Linked DNA regions of Vreelandella piezotolerans. Each later gene encodes a partner of the first gene's protein in a complex. Links are inferred from orthologs where the notes say so. Each region holds a gene or a part of one and is shown on either strand. Other genes may lie near its edges.

Region 1 (9,907 bases):
AGCAGAGTGTGGCGGGCTCCATCGATGAGCTGACCGAGACGGCAGTAGAGGCTCATCGTAAGCTTCAGAGCCTCTATGAGCATCGGGCGTCAAGAGCCAAAATCGAGCCAGAGGAAACGTTTTTCAATGCTCTTGCTCAAGGCCACAACGCAGAGGCTCGCAAGCTCGTCGTCAGCATGCAAGAGTTCGACGATCTCTAAGTGCGGGCTGCTCGATGTAGCGCCATCGACCGCACCGTTTTGCTGGCGCATCGTGTAGAGCGAGCGATGCTTATCAACGCATATTGCTTGCTAATACGCTGACAATGGCGGCATCTTTAAGGTATAACAGCCATCATTAACGTATTGTCGGTCAGCACCGCTGGCCCGTTTTTTTGAGAGCCATAATGATGCCTGTGAACCGCCGCCGATTTTTAGCGATGGCCCTGAGCTGGCCCGCCGTAGCCACCGCTGCGACGACCAGCACCGTCGACGACTATGCGCCGCCCGACCTAGTGGCGACGTTGCTTACTCGTGCGCCAGTGCCGCGCCATAGCAATGAGCTATGGGTGCTGATCGACGATAAAGAAGCTACGCTGAGTATTTTCCGTGGCAATGCGTTGATCGAACGCTTCGCGCCTATCTCTCTAGGCCGTGGTGGGGCCAAGACCCAGCGTGTTCGAGGTGATAACGTCACGCCGCTGGGCGAGTTTCGGATCAATCGATTTAATTACGAAAGTCAGTGGCATATCTTCATCGGTATCGATTATCCTACGCCACCTCACGCCCGAATGGCGCTCGACGCAGGTATCTACTCCCAAGCGGATTACGAGGCCTACTTCGATCACTACCGGCGTTTTGGCTCTCCCCCGCAAAATACGGCGCTGGGAGGCGCTATTGGCATTCACGGGATCGGCGGCGGTGATCCAGACATTCACGGTAACTTCCACTGGACCCAAGGGTGTGTGGCGGTGACCAACGAAGAGATCGAGCGAGTCGCCCAGCTAGTAGATGTTGGCACTCGCGTGGTGATCCGCTAGGCTTGTGTTGTTGAAGGAAGTTCTAGGTTTTGAACACGTGGCTATAGACAACCGCTGTGGTCTATTATAAAACAGCGTTTGACTTGCGTGCCCTGGTACGTAACCCTGGTACAAGTCGCTGTAACGAACCTGCACCGCAGGTAGACAAATTTAAGCTAACGTTTTAGCCTTATTTTTTGTCATACCCTTAACGTAGTACCCAAGGAAGACTCAAGGAGAACACTATGACTCTGAAGACTGCTCTGAAGATGACTGCCGCTGCCGCTTCTCTGGCAATCCTGGCTGGCTGTGCTTCTACCAGCGCTCTGGAAGAAGTTCGCATGACTGCTGAATCTGCACAAGCTGACGCTGCAGAAGCTCGCAGCATGGCTTCACAAGCTCTGAACACTGCAAACCAAGCTCAGCGCGACGCGCAAGCTGCTCTGCAGATGTCTGAGCAGAACCGTGAAGAAATGAACCGCATGTTCCAGCGTTCCATGCAGAAGTAATTCTGCTTGGGCCACCGGACATGATGCATGTTCGGTGGCTGCTGTAGATGTGAAAAACCCCGCCTTGGCGGGGTTTTTTGTTGTCTGGCGTTTGCCTTATCAGGCATCGCCTTCCACACGGACGGTAGTGGAGAGCTCGACACCCTCCAAAATCCCTTCCAGTTGTTGTGTGGGCTGCGGTTCGGGTTCCGGCTCAGGAGCAGGTGCCTGTGGGCCGTAAAGCGCCACGAAACGGCCATTTGGCGCTTCTACCGCACGCTTGACCTGTTCGTAGTCTATCTCCGCTTGATCTTCAGCAAGTTCGCTGACGCGCTCGATGGCATTGAGCAGCGGCTCGAAGTCACCGACGTTCTCTTCCAGCTGCGGATAAGACTGCACGAACAGCGTACCGTCAGCTGCCCAACCCGCTTTGAACGGTGCGTCCATCAGGTTGACTTGAGTGCCGCTAGGCAGACGCTCGTAGAGCGATTCGATATCTTCCGGATACATGCGAATACAGCCACGGCTGACACGCATACCCACGCCATCAGGACGATTGGTCCCGTGGATCAAGTAGCTCGGCATAGCCAGCAAGATGGCATGACGGCCAAGCGGGTTGTCAGGCCCTGGTGGAACGATAGCGGGTGCGGGCTCGCCCCTTGCAGCCGCTTCACGACGCATCGAGGCGGGCGGTGCCCAAGCAGGGTCTTTGACTTTGACCGTGGTCCGCGTGATGCCTACCGGAGTTGCGAACTCCTCGCGGCCAACGCTGACAGGGTAGGTTTCCACAATGCCGGGATTGTCGGCAGGGTAGTAGTAAAGGCGCAGCTCGGAGAGATTGACCACCACGCCCTCACGTGGCGCAGGCGGCAGAATGTAGCGCGCCGGAATCACTACCTCGGTACCTTCACCCGGTACCCATAGACTAACGTCTGGATTCGCCATGCGAATCTCTTCGTAACCGATATTATGGCGACGTGCGATGTCGATCAGCGTCTCTTCCGGATTATCGACGGTGACGGTGTAGTACTCACCGATGATGTCGCCATGTTCGGGTAAGCGGAAATGGCCACGCGGCAATTCACGGGCGTCGGCAACCTGCTCGGCACTGGCAGCGGCATCGCCGGTGATGGCCACCGCCGTCTCGGCTTGTTCGGCCGACGGTTGAGCATGAGCGGGGCCCGCCAGGCTGGCTGCTAGCAATACGGCTAGGCTAGTGGGGCCCCAACGGGTGATAGTCTTACGAATGGTCATGGTCGATCCTAGTCAATGTATGCACGGCTGGTACGCATGGTAACAGGCAGCGTTGCGTAACCGATGTGTGCTGCTTAAACATAAGTTTGCCCCAAGGTTCACGCTGCCGCTACTTTTTGATTGAGGGTCGTGAGCAGGGTTTCGATCTTTTCGAAACGCTGTTCGGCCGATTCCATTGGAAATTCAAATCGTAAGGTGTCAGAGCCGTCCAGGCGGTAGTGCTGGGGGGATGTCTGGATCAGGGTGACAAGCGTTAGCGGGTCGATCTCGGTGCTGCTATTGAAGATCACTCGCCCGCGCTGTTCGCCCGCTTCAATGCGGGCCACGCCGAGCTGCTCGGCTCGGTGGCGTAGCTTGGTTTGGCGTATCAGGTTTTTCAACGGCTGGGGGAGTAGGCCGAAACGGTCGATTAGCTCCACCTGGAGCTCTTTCAGCTCGGCATCCGACTGAGTGTTGGCAATGCGTTTGTACATGACCAGACGCTGCTGTACATCGTGCACGTAGTCATCTGGGATCAAGGCGGGCAGATTAAGGCTAATTTCGACACCGGTATTGAAGGGGGCATCGATATTGGGGGTTTTGCCTGCGCGAATCGCTTTTACTGCCCGGTCCAGCATCTCCATGTAGAGGGTATAGCCGATGGTTTCCATCTGTCCGCTCTGCTCGTCGCCCAGTAGCTCGCCTGCGCCGCGAATTTCCATATCGTGGCTGGCCAGTGTGAAGCCTGCGCCGAGATCGTCGGACGCGCTGATGGCTTCGAGGCGTTTGACCGCATCGCGGGTCATGGCTTTGGGGGGCGGCGTCAGTAGATACGCATAAGCCTGATGATGGCTGCGTCCCACGCGGCCACGCAGCTGGTGAAGTTGCGCCAAGCCAAACTTGTCGGCCCGCTCGATCAGAATGGTATTGGCACTGGGGACGTCGATCCCCGTTTCGATTATGGTCGAGCAAACCAGCACGTTGAAACGGCGATGATAGAAGTCTGACATGACACGCTCGAGACTGCGTTCAGGGAGCTGACCATGGGCCACGGCCACGCGCGCCTCGGGTACCAGTTCGCGAATCTGTTCAGCCGCGTTCTCGATGGTTTTGACTTCATTGTGTAAAAAGTACACCTGGCCACCGCGCAGAATCTCCCGCAGCAGCGCCTCTTTGATGACGCTGTTGTCTCGCTGCTGCACAAAGGTTTTGACCGACAGACGCCGAGCGGGAGGCGTAGCGATAATGGACAGATCGCGGATACCGCTCATGGCCATGTTGAGCGTGCGAGGAATCGGCGTAGCCGTTAGCGTGAGAATATCGATTTCAGCTCGCAGGGTTTTGAGCTTCTCTTTCTGGGCGACGCCAAAGCGGTGCTCCTCGTCGATGATCAACAGCCCCATTTTGGGTAGTTCGACGCTTTTTGAGAGCAATTTGTGGGTGCCGATGACGATATCGGTCTGGCCACTTTTGATGCTCTCCAGCGTTTGGGTCATCTCTTTGCCGCCGGTAAAACGCGAGATCAAGCTGATATTGACGGCGGTATCGGCAAAGCGGTCTCGGAAGTTTTCGAAATGCTGGCGCGCTAGCAGGGTGGTGGGCACCAGTACCACGACTTGTCGGCCGGACTGCACGGCGAGGAATGCCGCCCGCATGGCGACCTCGGTTTTACCGAAGCCCACATCGCCGCACACCACCCGGTCCATCGGCTGGGGCGACACCATATCGCCGATGACGGCCTCGATGGCCGCCTGCTGGTCGGGTGTCTCTTCGAAGGGGAAGCTGGCCGCGAAGCGCACGTACTCCTCCCCAGGCGTTTCGTAGATCACGCCTTGCTGGGCTTCGCGGCGCGCATAGATGTCGAGCAGCTCGGCAGCGGTATCGCGGATTTTCTCGGCGGCTTTGCGACGGGCTTTTTCCCACTGATCGGAGCCTAGTTTGTGCAGTGGGGCGAGCTCGTCATCGGCGCCGCTGTAGCGGGAGATGAGGTGTAAGCTGTCCACCGGCACATACAGCTTGGCGCCGTCGGCGTAGGAGAGGGCAAGAAACTCATTGGCCTGACCGCCTGCCTCTAGGGTTTCCAACCCCATGTAGCGACCCACGCCGTGGGCCTGGTGAACCACCGGCGCGCCCTCGCGCAATTCTGAGAGGTGTCTTACCGCCAATTCATTGTCGTCGGTGGCCTTTTCCCGCCGACGGCTTTGGCGCACCACGTCGCCAAACAGCTCGGTTTCGCTGATCACCGCCACATCCGGCTCGGTGAGCCAGAGGCCGCAGCCGACCAAACTTTCGGTAATCGCCATGCGTTGGGTGTCGGCCAGGAACGCTTGGAAACTGTCGCTATGAGGCAACGACAGTGTCAGCGGAGCGAGGACGTCTTCCAGGGCTTCCCGTCGTCCGCGGGATTCCGCGACGAACAGCACACGAGTGTCGGAGTGCTGTTCCAAAAAATTGGCCAGCTCGCTCAACGGCTGCTTGGCGCGGGCGTTGATCGAGAGGGTAGGTAGGGCTTGTGCCAGTGGGCTCAGCGCGTGGCGCTGGCTGTCGTCCTCGGTGAGCTCCAGGCGCGGCCGCGCTTTGATGGCGGAAAACACCTCGTTGACCGGGAAAAAAGCGCGATGGGGCGGCAAGAGCGGGCGCGTCGGGTCGACGCCAAGATTGACATAACGCGATTCGATGGCCTGCCAGTGCTGCTCGGCAGCTTCAAATACGCCTGGCAGAAGGGCGACGCGGGTGTCGTCGGTGACGTGCTCGAACAGGGAGGCGGTTTCATCGAAGAACAGCGGTAAGTACTGCTCTAGCCCGGGAGAGGGGATCGCTTTCAGCGCGTCGTTGTAGAGTGGGCACTGGCGCGGGTCGACGTCGAAGAGCGTTTCGAACTGTTCGCGGAAGCAGGCAATCGCGCTACGACTCAGCGAGTACTCATGTGCGGGCAGCAGCTCGATGGTGTCGACTTTGTCCGTAGAACGCTGACTGCCAGGATCGAAGTGGCGCAGTGTATCGATCTCGTCATCGAAGAGATCGATGCGGATCGGTTCGTCCATGCCCATGGCAAACAGGTCGATGATGGCGCCGCGCATGGCGTACTCACCTGGCTCGTACACCGTTTCGACCGCACGATAGCCTGCCCGGGAGAGCGATTCACGAAACGTCTCGCGGTTTAACGTAGCGCCAGCCTTGAGCGTCATTACGCGGCCAGCGATATAGGAGACCGGCGGCAGGCGCTGCATGAGCGTATTGATCGGCACGAGCACGATGCCGCGCACACCATCTTGCAATTGGCGCAGCGTTCTCAGCCGAGCAGAGATGATGTCCTGGTGCGGCGAAAAGCTGTCATAGGGCAGCGTTTCCCAATCGGGAAAGGGGAGTACGGGCACGCTGCTGTAAAACGCCAGATCCTGCTCCAGACGCTGCGCGCTGGCTGTGTTGGGGGTGATCACCAGCAGTGGCGCATGGGCGGCTGTCTGAGCGAGCGCCAAGGCAGTCGCACTGCCCGGCGGCGCTTTCAGGTAAAGCGTGTCGCGTATCCCTTGCGGCTGAGGCGGTTCGAGCAGAGAGAAAGAAGACATAATTAAGGTATCGTTTTGCGCAGAAACGGAACCAAGATCATACACGATCCGCCCTTTCGCGCAGAGGCTTTGGCGCCATGGGGCGTTAAGATCGCTTGGTCGCTGCATCATTGGCGTTTGTAGTCAATACCCTTTTTCTGTAATACCCCTACATGTTGTGCGACTATCCATTCATTGCGGCACCTTAATAAGCTCCGGATAATACTCGGGACATCCCCGTTCATAACTCAATGAGGCCGCACGTGAGTCAGCAAGCGCTCGAAAACGTTTTTCAGGAATGGCAAAACAACGAAGCCCTGGCGGAGCAAATGATCCCACTAGTGGGGCAGCTCTATCGCCAGAACAACGTTGTGGCCACGATGTTCGGACGCTCTCTGATCAAGCGGTCGGTCATTCGCATTCTCAAAGATCACCGTTTCGTGCGTAAGATCGAAGGGACCGAGCTGTCCGTGGCGGATACCTTTCCCATCGTCAAGGCGATGAGCGAGATGAATCTGGGGCCTGCCCACGTGGATGTAGGCAAGCTGGCGGTCAGCTTCAAGCGGCAAGGTGGCGGTGACCTGAATGCCTTCTTGAACAAGGAGCTGAACGAGATCATCGACGGCTACCAGCCGGGTGCCAGCACGGGTGAGCCAAAAGATGTAGTGCTTTACGGTTTTGGGCGCATTGGACGCTTGCTGGCCCGGGTCATGGTCGAAAAAGCCGGTGGTGGTAACCTATTGCGTCTACGTGCCATTGTGGTGCGTGGTCGCGGGGACGTTGCTAAAGATCTAGAGAAGCGCGCTAGCCTGCTACGCCGTGATTCTGTGCACGGCCCGTTCGATGGCACCATCACTGTCGATGCCGATGCGCGTACCCTGACCATTAATGGCAACGTGGTTCAAGTGATCTATGCGGATTCTCCGAGTGACATCGACTACACCGCCTATGACATCCACAACGCGGTCATCGTCGACAATACCGGTATCTGGCGCGACGAAGCGGGCCTGGGGCAACATTTGGAGTGTAAAGGAGCAGCAAAAGCGCTGCTGACCGCTCCAGGTAAAGGCGATATCAAAAACATCGTGTTCGGTATCAACCACGAGTCGATCGGCGATAGCGACCGTATCGTCTCGGCGGCATCGTGCACCACCAACGCCATCGTGCCGGTTCTCAAGGTGCTCAACGATGAGTTTGGCGTGGTGACGGGGCACGTGGAAACCGTCCATGCTTACACCAACGATCAGAACCTCATCGATAACTACCACAAGGGCGATCGTCGCGGCCGCAGCGCAGCGCTGAACATGGTGCTGACCGAAACCGGTGCTGCCAAAGCCGTTGCCAAGGCGCTGCCGGAGCTGGAAGGCAAGCTGACCGGTAACGCCATCCGCGTGCCCACGCCGAACGTCTCCATGGCGATTCTAAATTTGACCCTGGAGAAAGGCACCGACGCCGAAGCGCTCAACGACTATCTGCGTCGTATGTCCATCGATTCCGCTTATCAAAAACAGATCGATTTCGTCGACTCGGCCGAGGTGGTCTCGTCGGATTTCGTCGGCAACCGCCATGCGGGTATCGTCGATGCCAAAGCGACCATTGCCAACGGCAACCACGCGGTCGTGTATGTTTGGTACGACAATGAGTTTGGCTATAGCTGCCAGGTCATTCGCATTCTGCAGCACATGTCCAACGTGCAATTTTTGAAGCTGCCACACTAAGCCGATGCGGCTATAGACGCGGTAAACGCTAAATTAGCGTATCAGCGACATGGGTTTTATCAACGCCACCCTCGGGTGGCGTTTTTTTGTTCCAGAAACAAATGGCCTAGAACGGCACATAGCACTTTTGGAGGCCATCAGGGATGTGGTCATTGGCCGCGCTTATCTTTATAATGCGATAGATTTTTCGGGGTGGTTCAAGCGTGCTTGAGCCTGACTGGTAACGATCTGAACAGCAAAACAAGAATTCACTGAACAGAAAATAAGCATTCGAACCCCTTACCTTCGTATATCCGATCCATCAACTGGGCGAGACTATGATCGAAGTCAAAAAAGGCCTGGATCTCCCCATCACGGGAGCGCCCGAGCAGCGTATTGACAATGCGCAGCCTGTGCGTCACGTGGCAATCCTGGGCACTGACTATGTTGGCATGAAGCCAACCATGGAAGTTCAGGAAGGGGATAAGGTCAAATTAGGCCAGCTTCTCTTCACCGACAAGAAAATCGACGGCGTTCGTTTTACGGCGCCTGCCGGTGGTGAAGTGGTCGCTATTAACCGTGGCGAAAAACGACGTCTACTGTCTGTGGTCATTAAAGTCGATGAAAATGAAGAAGCGATGACATTTGCTTCTCATGATCGTGGCGCTTTAGCACAGCTCGATCGTCAAACCGTTGTCGACCAGCTCGTCGAGTCTGGCATGTGGACCGCTCTACGTACGCGTCCTTTCTCACGCACGCCAGCTATCGACAGTGTGCCTGCCGATATCTTCGTCACCGCCGTGGATACCCATCCGCTGAGCGCTGACCCCGCCTTTATCATCAACGAAAATGCTCAAGCATTCGAAGACGGCCTCAAGGTGCTAACCCGCCTGACCGAGGGCAACGTTTTTCTGTGCACCGGAGCAAACGCTTCCGTACCCGGCGGCGATATTAGCGGCGTCAAGACAGAAAGTTTCGCTGGGCCGCACCCGGCAGGCTTGGTAGGCACGCATATTCATTACCTTTCGCCCGTCGCGCTGCACAAAAAAGTGTGGCACATCGGTTATCAGGACGTGATTGCGTTCGGTAAGCTGTTTACCGAAGGTAAGCTGGACATGAGCCGCATCGTTGCGGTGGGTGGCCCGCGTGCTGAAAAGCCTCGTCTGCTGCGCACCCGTATCGGGGCGAGCACCGAGGAACTCTTGGCAGGTGAAATCATCCAACCAGAAGACACCCGTGTGATTTCTGGCTCGGTCTTCTCTGGCGCTGCCGCAGAAGGCAAGGTGACTTATTTGGGGCGTTTCCACAACCAAGTCAGCTTGCTGGAAGAGGGCAACAAGCGCACGTTCATGGGTTGGCTCTCTCCCGGTGCCAATCGCCACTCGGTGATGGGCATCTATCTTTCAAAAATCAAAGGCCTGAGCAATTACGCGCCGACCACCTCGACGAATGGTTCCGAGCGTGCCATGGTGCCGGTGGGTAACTACGAACGCGTCATGCCGTTGGATGTCATGCCAACGCAACTGCTGCGTTCGCTGATTGTGGGCGACATTGAGGTTGCCATGCAGCTTGGGTGTCTTGAGCTGGACGAAGAGGATCTGGCGCTATGTACCTACGTTTGCCCCGGCAAATACGAGTACGGCCCAATCCTGCGTGACAATCTCACCATGATCGAGAAAGAGGCCTGATGATGGGTATTCGACAAACACTCGATAATCTCGAGCCGCACTTCCACAAAGGTGGTAAGTACGAAAAGTTCTATCCGCTCTATGAAGCGGTAGATACGATTTTCTACTCGCCCCCCAGCGTTGCAAAAACCACCGCTCACGTGCGTGATGGCGTCGACCTGAAACGCATCATGATCACGGTATGGATGTGCACCTTCCCGGCCATGTTCTTCGGTATGTGGAACGCAGGCTGGCAGGCGAACACTGCCATCGAAGC
Region 2 (9,216 bases), 1.5 Mb from region 1 along the record:
GCTATCGTAACGTCGTGGCGATCTTTACCCGAATGCTCGATAACGTAGTGGAAATCGCCGGACTGCCGCTTCCCCAACAGCAGCGCGAAATCGAAGCCAAGCGCCGCCACGGCATGGGCTTTTTAGGGCTCGGTTCGACACTGACCATGTTGAAGATACCCTACGGTTCTCAGGCATCGCTGACGTTCACTGAGGAAGTGAGTCGTCACCTCGCGTTGGAAGGGTGGAAGCAAGCGCTGGAACTCTCTAAAGAGAAGGGCATGGCGCCGGTGCTCGAAGAGGAGCACACCATCACGCCAAAAATGATGCGCGAGCGCCCACAGCTGGCCAGCGACGGTTACGAGGTCGGTGACAAAGTGCCGGGCCGCATTCTGCATGCCCGCTATAGCCAATACATGGCCAAAGTGGCCGAGCTGGAGCCGGACTTGGTGGCGCAGCTCGCCGAGCACGGCGCGCGGTTCACTCATCACAGCTCGATTGCCCCGACGGGCACCATTTCGCTCTCCATGGGCAACAACGCCTCGAATGGTATCGAGCCGTCGTTCTCACATCGCTATTTCCGCAACATCATTCAGTCCGGCAAAAAGACCAAGGAGCAGGTGGAAGTGGTCTCCTTCGAGCTGGCCGCCTATCGCCACTTCATCGCTGCCGATGCGGTAGAAAGCGATCTGCCGGATTACTTCATCACCGCCGACTCGGTGTCGCCCGAACAGCACGTCGCCGTGCAGGCCGCCGCGCAGCAGTGGGTAGATTCTGCCATTTCTAAAACGGTCAACGTGCCGACCGAGTTCCCGTTCGAGCAGTTCCAAGACCTCTATTTGCAGGCGTATGAGAGCCGTTTGAAAGGCTGCACGACCTTCCGCTTCAATCCAGAAGCGTTTCAAGGGGTGCTGGTGCGGGAAGACGATCTCAAGAACACCACCTACGTCTTCGAACTAGAGAGTGGCGAAACGCTGGAACTGACGGGCGATGAAAAAGTGCTCTATGACGGTGAGGAGCACAACGCGGCCAACCTGTTCGATGCCTTGAAAGAGGGCACTTACGGTAAGTGGTAACCAGCGCACGCGTAGGCTTGAGCAACGGTCAAACATTGGGAGAGAGCGTTATGGCGGTCGAAATCACGTCGAAAATTGTCGGTTACCGAATCAAACAGCCGGAACGGCCTACCCCCGAGCCCGTGTTGGCCGAGGAGGACCCGCTGACGGTCCGTATCCCCTCGCGTCCGGAGGGGACGCTGGAGGCGGTGTCGGAGAAGATCTCCTACGTGGGGGCCGAAGGGCGTAAGAAGGTCTATTTGCTGGTGTCGTTCATGCCGGTGGAGGGGGTGGTCGGTGGTCAGCGCGTGGTGATCGAGCGCCCGGTGGAGTTTTTCTTTCCGTCGGGCCAGCTCTCCAGCGAGCATCAGTGGATCACTGCCACGATGCGTAGCCTGTCGCTAGCGGCGCGGGGCGGCTATGTCACGCAGGCCGTGGCGGATCTTCGCAAGGTGGCCTGGGATAAGGGGTTGGTGCGCTGTGGCATGAATCGCTGGAATAAGCCCATGTTTCACGATTCTGAAGTGGCGGCGATTGCTTGGTCGATTCAGCAGATTCTCTATCGGCGTGGCTTTCTGGATCAGGACGGCCACCAAGTGCCGGTCGAGACGCTGGTTGCCCGCTACGCCCACCGAATGCAGCATGGCCATGCTTGGCAGCCCGAGGAGCGTCCAACTGTCGATGAGGCCTCAGGCGCGCCTGTATCCGCTAGCGGCGCGCCGGCCACCGTGGGCACCTGCCCCGAGTGCCGAGGGGACTTGATCATGATGGATGGCTGTCCTACCTGCTACGCCGGATGCGGCTGGTCCAAGTGTGGCTGACGCGCCCCTTTGCTAAGTGCTGCGCGCTGGGCCAGCGGGCGGCACACGTCGCATCAGCCGTCATCGGAGGATCAACCGTCGAGCAGGGGGCGGACGTTATCGGTCAGGTAGCAGTCATCGAACTCTCCTTCCGTGGCCAGCGCATCCAGGTCGGGAATCGACACGTGGTGGCGGTCGCGGAAGACCAAACCATCCTCGCTGAGCGCGCTGAACGTGCGGCTGACATGCACCGGGCTCAGCCCCAGAATATCGGCCAGCTGCTCTTGGGAGAGCGGGAGACGGAACTGCCCACTAATATCGTCATTGGTTTGGCGTAGGCGCAGGTACATTTCATGGAGGAAGTGGGCCATCTTTTGGCGCGCGCTGCGCCGTGCGAGGTTCACCAACCGTTCGGTGAGCAGCGCCTGCTGACGGCTGCCGATGGCGAACATCACCGAGGTGAGCGGCAGCGACTCACGAAAGAGATCGAGCATCCGTTTATGGGGGAAATGGCAGACCACTCCGTCCGTAATCATGCGCACGTTCTCGAGACGCTGAGAAAACGCAAACTCCCGCAGGCCGATGATGTCCCCAGGGAGGAAAACTTCGAGAATCTGCCGATCACCATTTTCTAGGTGACGGTAAGAGTAAGCCCAGCCGCTGCGCAGCGTGCAAAACTCGTTGGCAGGGGCGCCCATCTCCCATAGTAGCGAACCAGCCTTGATGTCGTCAGGGCTCTCTTCGAGTGAATTGAGCAACTGCTTTTCGTCGTCTGTCAGCGTACAGTAGTGGCTAAAGTGGCGAATAATGCAGCTCTTATCCTGTTCCACGCGTGCTTCTCCTCGTGCAAACCACCTTTGTTAAACGGCGTCGTTACTTACTATAAGCAGTCGTCACGCGGCATGCTCGCTCTTTTGCGTCTCCCGGCGCGTTTGCGCCGGGACGGCCGCTTAAGAGGTGGTTGACGCGCGGTGACCCCGCTCGAGAAGCGGGGCCAAAAAGCGCCCTGTATGCGAGACGTGCTGCTTGGCAAGCTGCTCCGGGGTGCCTTCGGCAATGATTTGTCCGCCACCCGAGCCGCCTTCCGGGCCCAGGTCGATTAGCCAGTCAGCGGTCTTGATCACATCCAGATTGTGCTCGATCACCACGATGGTATTGCCGTGATCGCGCAGGCGATGCAAGACCGTGAGCAGTTGGCGAATATCCTCGAAATGCAGTCCCGTGGTGGGCTCATCCAGAATATAGAGCGTTTTCCCGGTGTCGCGCTTGGCGAGTTCGCGGGCGAGCTTCACTCGCTGGGCTTCACCGCCAGAGAGGGTGGTCGCGCTCTGGCCCAAGCGAATGTACGAAAGCCCAACGTCCATCAGCGTTTGTAGGCGGCGGGCGATGGCAGGCACTGGGCTGAAAAATGCCAGGGCGTCCTCCACGGTCATCTCCAGCACTTCGTGGATGGTTTTACCCTTGTAATGAATATCCAGCGTTTCGCGATTATAGCGCTTCCCTTTGCACACGTCGCAAGGCACGTAGATATCCGGCAGAAAGTGCATCTCGACCTTGATCATGCCTTCGCCCTGGCACGCCTCGCAGCGCCCACCTTTGACGTTGAAGCTGAAGCGGCCCGGTTTGTAGCCCCGTGAACGTGCCTCTTGGGTGCCCGCAAACAGCTCACGAATGGGCGTGAAAATGCCGGTGTAGGTGGCCGGATTAGAGCGCGGCGTGCGACCAATCGGACTCTGGTCGATATCGATCACTTTATCGAGCTGATCGAGGCCCTCGACCTTCTCATATGGCGCGGGAGTGAGCGTGGTGGCACGGTTGAGCTCGCGGGCCGCAATCGGCATCAGGGTGCCGTTGATCAGCGTCGACTTGCCCGAACCGGATACTCCGGTGACGGCAATGAAGAGCCCGAGCGGCAGGCTGAGGGTGACGTTTTGCAGATTATTGCCAGTCGCGCCGTGTACCACTAGCTGCTTATCGGGATTGCCGGGAATGCGATAGGGCGGCACGGCAATTTCGCGGGTGCCAGAGAGATATTGACCGGTCAGTGAGTGAGGGTTGTCCATCACCTGCTGAGGCGTGCCTTGGGCGACGATTTCACCGCCGTGCACCCCGGCACCGGGGCCAATGTCCAGCACATGGTCCGCCGCGCGAATGGCGTCCTCGTCGTGTTCGACCACGATCACGGTGTTGCCCAGGTCGCGCAGCCGCTCCAGGGTTTTCAACAGGCGATCGTTATCCCGCTGGTGCAGGCCGATGGAGGGCTCGTCCAGGATGTACATGACGCCTACCAGCCCCGCGCCGATCTGGCTGGCCAGACGAATGCGCTGGGCTTCGCCGCCCGAGAGGGTGTCGGCGCTGCGCTCCAGGTTCAGGTAGTCCAGGCCCACGTTGACCAAGAACTCCAGGCGCGCGTGGATCTCGTTGACGATCTTGGCGGCGATCTCGCCTTTACGACCGGGTAAGTCGAGCTCGGCAAAGTAGTTCCACGCCTCGCCAATCGGCAGGTGGACGATATCGGCAATGTTGTGTTCGTCCACGTAGACATGACGCGACTCTTTGCGTAGCCGCGAGCCGCCGCAGGTCGTACACGGCTGGACGGCGATATACTTGGCGAGATCGTCGCGCACCATGTTGGACTCGGTTTCGCGATAGCGGCGCTGCATATTGGGCAAGACACCCTCGAACGCATGTTCCCGAGTGACTTTGCGGCCGCGATCCCCCACGTACACGAACGGAATTTGCTCATTACCGCTGCCGTTGAGAATGATGTCGCGCTCGTGTCGCGCTAAGTCCTGCCAGGGCGTTTCCAGCTCGAAGCGGTAGTGCTTGGCCAGTGCTTGTAACTGGGTGAAGTAATAAATGTTGCGCCGATCCCACCCTTTAATGACGCCTTCCGCCAGAGAGAGCTCCGGGTGGCTGATGAGCTTGTCGGGGTCGAAGTATTGTTGAACGCCCAAGCCATCGCAGGTCGGGCAGGCCCCCGCCGGGTTGTTGAAAGAGAACATGCGCGGCTCGAGTTCGGAGAGCGAGTAGCCACACACCGGACAGGCAAAGCGCGATGAAAAGGCGAGATCCTCCTGCTCGCCATCCATGAAGTGAATCATCGCCGTGCCGTCGGCCAGGTTCAGCGCCGTCTCGAACGACTCTGCCAGCCGCTGGGCAATGTCGTCGCGTACTTTGAAGCGGTCGACCACCACGCTGATATCGTGTTTTTTACGCTTATCCAACGGTGCGATGTCGTCGAGTTCGAGCACTTGACCGTCGATCTGCACCCGCACGAACCCCTGGGCACGCAGCTCGCTGAGCAATTGTAAATGCTCGCCTTTGCGACCCTTCACCACTGGGGCCAGCAGCATTAGCTTGGTGCCTTCGGCGAGATTCATGACTTGGTCGACCATTTGCGAGATGGTCTGGGCTTCTAGGTCTTCCCCGTGCTCGGGGCAGCGCGGTGTGCCGGCGCGGGCAAACAGCAGGCGCAGGTAGTCGTAAATTTCGGTGATCGTACCGACCGTCGAGCGAGGGTTATGCGAGGTGGACTTCTGCTCGATGGAAATGGCCGGAGAGAGTCCCTCGATGTGATCCACATCGGGTTTTTCCATCATCGACAGGAACTGTCGCGCGTAGGTGGAAAGCGACTCCACGTAGCGACGCTGCCCCTCCGCGTAGAGCGTATCGAACGCCAGCGATGACTTGCCGGAGCCGGAGAGCCCGGTAATGACAATCAGTTTGTCACGGGGCAGCTCCACATCGATCTGCTTGAGGTTGTGGGTGCGGGCACCCCTGACCAGAATGCTGTCCATCAACACCTCGAATCGCGTGGCAAAAGCGTAATTATACGTTTGCTGTACCCTTCCCGGCAAAACTGTCTCTGCTGTCGCCACCGCGCTGGCGTTTCCAGCGTGGTGACAAAGCGCTAGAATGGTCGGTTATCTCAGGCCGTTCTGGCCCATCCACCATACACAAGGGCACTATGCGCAAGGTTTCCGCACTGCTGCTGGCCGCTGAACGCCGTGCAATCAGCGGCTTGGCTGGCCTTTACGCGTCTCGTATGCTGGGACTCTTCATGGTTCTGCCGGTACTCGCGCTCTATGCTGATACGTTGGCAGGTGCAACGCCGCTGCTCGTGGGGGTCGCGTTAGGCATCTATGGCCTTACCCAGGCGTCGCTGCAAATTCCGTTTGGCCTGCTCTCTGATCGTATCGGGCGCAAGCGAGTGATTGCCATGGGGCTTGTGATTTTCGCCGTCGGTAGTGTGATCGCTGCAATGGCGGATACGATTGTCGGCGTGATCGCCGGGCGCGCGCTGCAGGGCGGTGGCGCCGTGGCGGCGGCCATCATGGCGCTACTGGCCGATCAAACCCGCGAGCAGGTTCGCACTGCCGCCATGGCCACCATCGGTCTTTCGATCGGCGTGTCGTTTGCCATTGCCATGGTGCTTGGTCCCTGGCTGGCCGCCTGGGCCGGTCTCTCCGGCGTGTTTTGGTTTACCGCCCTGTTGACGCTGGTGGGACTGGTGGTGCTATGGCGCTGGGTGCCGCCCGCTCCGCGCCGGTTGCGCCACCGCGACGTTGGGCTGGATCGCAAACAGTTCAAGAGCGTGATGACTCGACCCGATTTGTGGCGACTGGATCTATCGATTTTTGCGCTGCATTTGGTACTGATGGCCATTTTCGTCGCCATTCCGTTTCGCTTGCTCAATGCAGGCGTAGCAGCGGAGTACCATGGGCTTGCCTATCTCGGCATCATGGCACTGTCATTCGTCGCCATGGTGCCGCTGGTCATCGTCGCGGAAAAACGTCAGCGGATGAAGCTGATGTGCCTGCTGGCCATTGGGGCCATTGCCTTGAGCCTGGCGAGCCTGGGGATGCCGCTCTCGCAAGGACGTTGGCTGTTCGTTTGGTTGTTCGTGTTTTTCACCGGATTTAATTTGCTGGAGGCGACGCTGCCCTCCATGCTCAGTAAGCTGGCCCCAGCGGGTGCCAAGGGGACGGCCATGGGGGTGTACTCCACCAGCCAGTTTTTAGGCGCCTTTTTAGGCGGCACGCTGGGCGGCTTGTTAGCCAACGTTTGGGGGTTGAACGCCGTCTTCATAGGCTGTGCCTTGTTGGCGCTAGGGTGGTGGACGGCCATGTGGCGTATGCCGTCGCCGCCGCCGCTCTCGAGTGAAGTGATGGCGCTGCACGAAACGCAGCCCGATGCGATGAACCTGTTGATGGAGCATCTTGCCGACGTGGTCGGCGTAGAAGATGTGATGGTCGTGCCAGAAGAGCGTTTGGTCTACTTGAAGGTCAATCGCGACGCATTGGACCAGGCGGCGTTGTCGAGACTGATGTCGCCGCCACGAACCTAATGACTCACCGCTGGCTTAGCTGTGACCAGCTGTCAGTGACCGCTAATGTACACGATGAATGATGAGGAGCGACCTTATGGCGCGCGGGATTAATAAAGTTATTTTGATTGGCAACTTAGGCCAGGATCCGGAAGTCCGTTTCACTCCCTCCGGTACCGCGGTGGCGAACCTGAACCTGGCCACCTCTGATACCTGGATGGATCGTCAAAGCGGCCAGCGTCAGGAGCGCACCGAATGGCATCGCGTGGTGCTGTTCAACAAAACGGCCGAAATTGCCCAGCAGTACCTGAAAAAGGGCTCGAAAGTCTATATCGAAGGCCGCCTGCAAACGCGCAAATGGCAGGATCAAAATGGCCAGGACCGCTACAGTACGGAGATCGTCGCCAACGACATGCAGATGCTCGATGGCCGCAGCGGTGACTACCAGGGCGGCGGTGCGCCGCAAGGTGGCTATGCCCAGCAGGCACCTGCTCAGCAGGCCCCGCCGCAGCAGAACTATGGCCAAAACTATGGTCAGCAGCAGCCACCCCAACAAGGCGGTTACCCCAATCAAGGCGCTCCGCAGCGCTCTGCGCCGCCCCAGCAGCCTGCGCCTAACCAGCAGAACAACAGCTACGGTGCGCCTGATCCGGGCAATTTCGACGACTTCGACGACGAAATTCCGTTCTAACGCTGGCAGGCGTTCGTCACCGCATGACGCACGAGTTTACGTTCTTGGGTTGAGGAAGAGGGTCTGTCTTGAAGCTGCTGATACTGGATGCCGGGCACTGCTTGAGTTTAGCATTGGCTCGGGAAGCGAGCCGGCGCACCGATACCGAGCTGGTAATCGAACAGGGCCTCGCCGTTTCGGCGAGCCAGCTGCAGGCCATCGCGCCCGATGCGGTGATCATTCCGCCGCTGGCGCATCCGCTGAGCATGACCCCTGCCGAGGTAAAAGCCCATGCGGACGCCGTGGAGCGCTGCGTGGATGCGTGTCAAACCCAAGGAGTGGCGCTGGTCTGGTGCGTGTCCGATCAGCTTTACGAAGAGGGATTCGATATCCCCATCGATGAGCACGTCGTGCCCGCCCCACGCGACGAGTGTTTGCGCCGCCTCGTCCAGACCGGCGACCGCATTCGCGCCGACTACCACCGACACCTGATCGTGCGCTTGGGGCCCCTGTTCGCGCTGGAAGGCAGTCACGCTTGGCTGAATGAAATCATTGATAGCTTGGTGACCGGGCAGGCGGTTCGGGCCGCCGAGGATGTCGTCTGTTGCCCAACATCGGCCGATGCAGTGGCGATGGCGCTCATCGGCATGCTGCAGCAGCAGGCCTGCGGGGCCGACGCTTGGGGGGCCTACCATTTGGCAGGGACGGAGCCGGTCAGTGCGTTCACCTTTACCTCGATGGTGCGCACGCAATTGGCGACGCACCTGGAGGGCCGAGGTGAGACGGTCGCGCTAGGTGAGGTGCAAGCACTGAACCATCACCACGATGCTAAATTACGCCGCGTATTGAACTGTCGCCGCGTGCTGGATGTGTTTGGCGTTCATCAAAAGCCATGGCGGCTGGAAGTTGGACGCATGCTGGATGCTTGGTGTCTCACCCGCGACCAGCAGCCCGATGACGTTGGGACAGGAGAGTCAGTTTGATCAATGTGGGTCGCAGCCTGCTGTTTTATGTAGGTTATTTCACTGCCATGCTGCTCATTGGGGTGCTTTTTTTACCCATCGCACCGTTTCTGCCACTGGCGGCTCGCTATCGGCTGTTGAATCTCTACAACTACTTCTTGATGGTGTGGTTCCGCATTGCCTGCGGTGTGCACTATGAGATTCAGGGGCGGGAGAATATCCCGTCAGGGCCCTGCGTCATTCAAGCCAATCACCAGTGTGAGTGGGAGACGGTCTTTCTGCAGGTGATGAAGCCGCCGGTGTGCACCGTGCTCAAGCGCGAGCTGCTGCGCATTCCCGTTTTTGGGTGGGGGCTGCGCTTGCTACGCCCGATCAGTTTGGATCGCTCCAAGCCCGCGCGAGCCATGAAACAGGTGCTGAC

What was found.
Region 2: the proteins of mfd (region 1) and uvrA are in contact, whole or in part, in a crystal structure (PDB 4DFC), measured with the Escherichia coli proteins. The link is inferred for Vreelandella piezotolerans from one-to-one orthologs.

Annotation. Positions count from the first base shown.
Region 1 is NZ_CP048602.1:1,627,867-1,637,773, forward strand. What follows is about bases 2,638-6,680. They hold mfd (transcription-repair coupling factor), read right to left. Parts: upstream 6,288-6,680; coding sequence 2,838-6,287; downstream 2,638-2,837. Other genes in these bases: GYM47_RS07450 (L,D-transpeptidase family protein), read right to left, coding at 2,638-2,739; GYM47_RS07460 (glyceraldehyde-3-phosphate dehydrogenase), read left to right, coding at 6,530-6,680. Also shown: GYM47_RS07435 (2-hydroxyacyl-CoA dehydratase), read left to right, coding at 1-200; GYM47_RS07440 (L,D-transpeptidase family protein), read left to right, coding at 386-1,018; GYM47_RS07445 (Lpp/OprI family alanine-zipper lipoprotein), read left to right, coding at 1,243-1,506; more of GYM47_RS07450, read right to left, coding at 1,606-2,637; more of GYM47_RS07460, read left to right, coding at 6,681-7,984; GYM47_RS07465 (Na(+)-translocating NADH-quinone reductase subunit A), read left to right, coding at 8,302-9,651; GYM47_RS07470 (NADH:ubiquinone reductase (Na(+)-transporting) subunit B), read left to right, coding at 9,651-9,907. UniProt on the Escherichia coli protein: Couples transcription and DNA repair by recognizing RNA polymerase (RNAP) stalled at DNA lesions. Mediates ATP-dependent release of RNAP and its truncated transcript from the DNA, and recruitment of nucleotide excision repair machinery to the damaged site.
Region 2 is NZ_CP048602.1:154,229-163,444, forward strand. The notes cover bases 2,585-5,936. They hold uvrA (excinuclease ABC subunit UvrA), read right to left. Parts: upstream 5,635-5,936; coding sequence 2,785-5,634; downstream 2,585-2,784. Other genes in these bases: GYM47_RS00700 (Crp/Fnr family transcriptional regulator), read right to left, coding at 2,585-2,664; GYM47_RS00710 (MFS transporter), read left to right, coding at 5,805-5,936. In the rest of the region: GYM47_RS00690 (adenosylcobalamin-dependent ribonucleoside-diphosphate reductase), read left to right, coding at 1-1,055; GYM47_RS00695 (ribonucleoside-diphosphate reductase), read left to right, coding at 1,106-1,855; more of GYM47_RS00700, read right to left, coding at 1,927-2,584; more of GYM47_RS00710, read left to right, coding at 5,937-7,184; ssb (single-stranded DNA-binding protein), read left to right, coding at 7,261-7,854; GYM47_RS00720 (sugar nucleotide-binding protein), read left to right, coding at 7,923-8,816; GYM47_RS00725 (lysophospholipid acyltransferase family protein), read left to right, coding at 8,813-9,216. UniProt on the Escherichia coli protein: The UvrABC repair system catalyzes the recognition and processing of DNA lesions. UvrA is an ATPase and a DNA-binding protein. A damage recognition complex composed of 2 UvrA and 2 UvrB subunits scans DNA for abnormalities.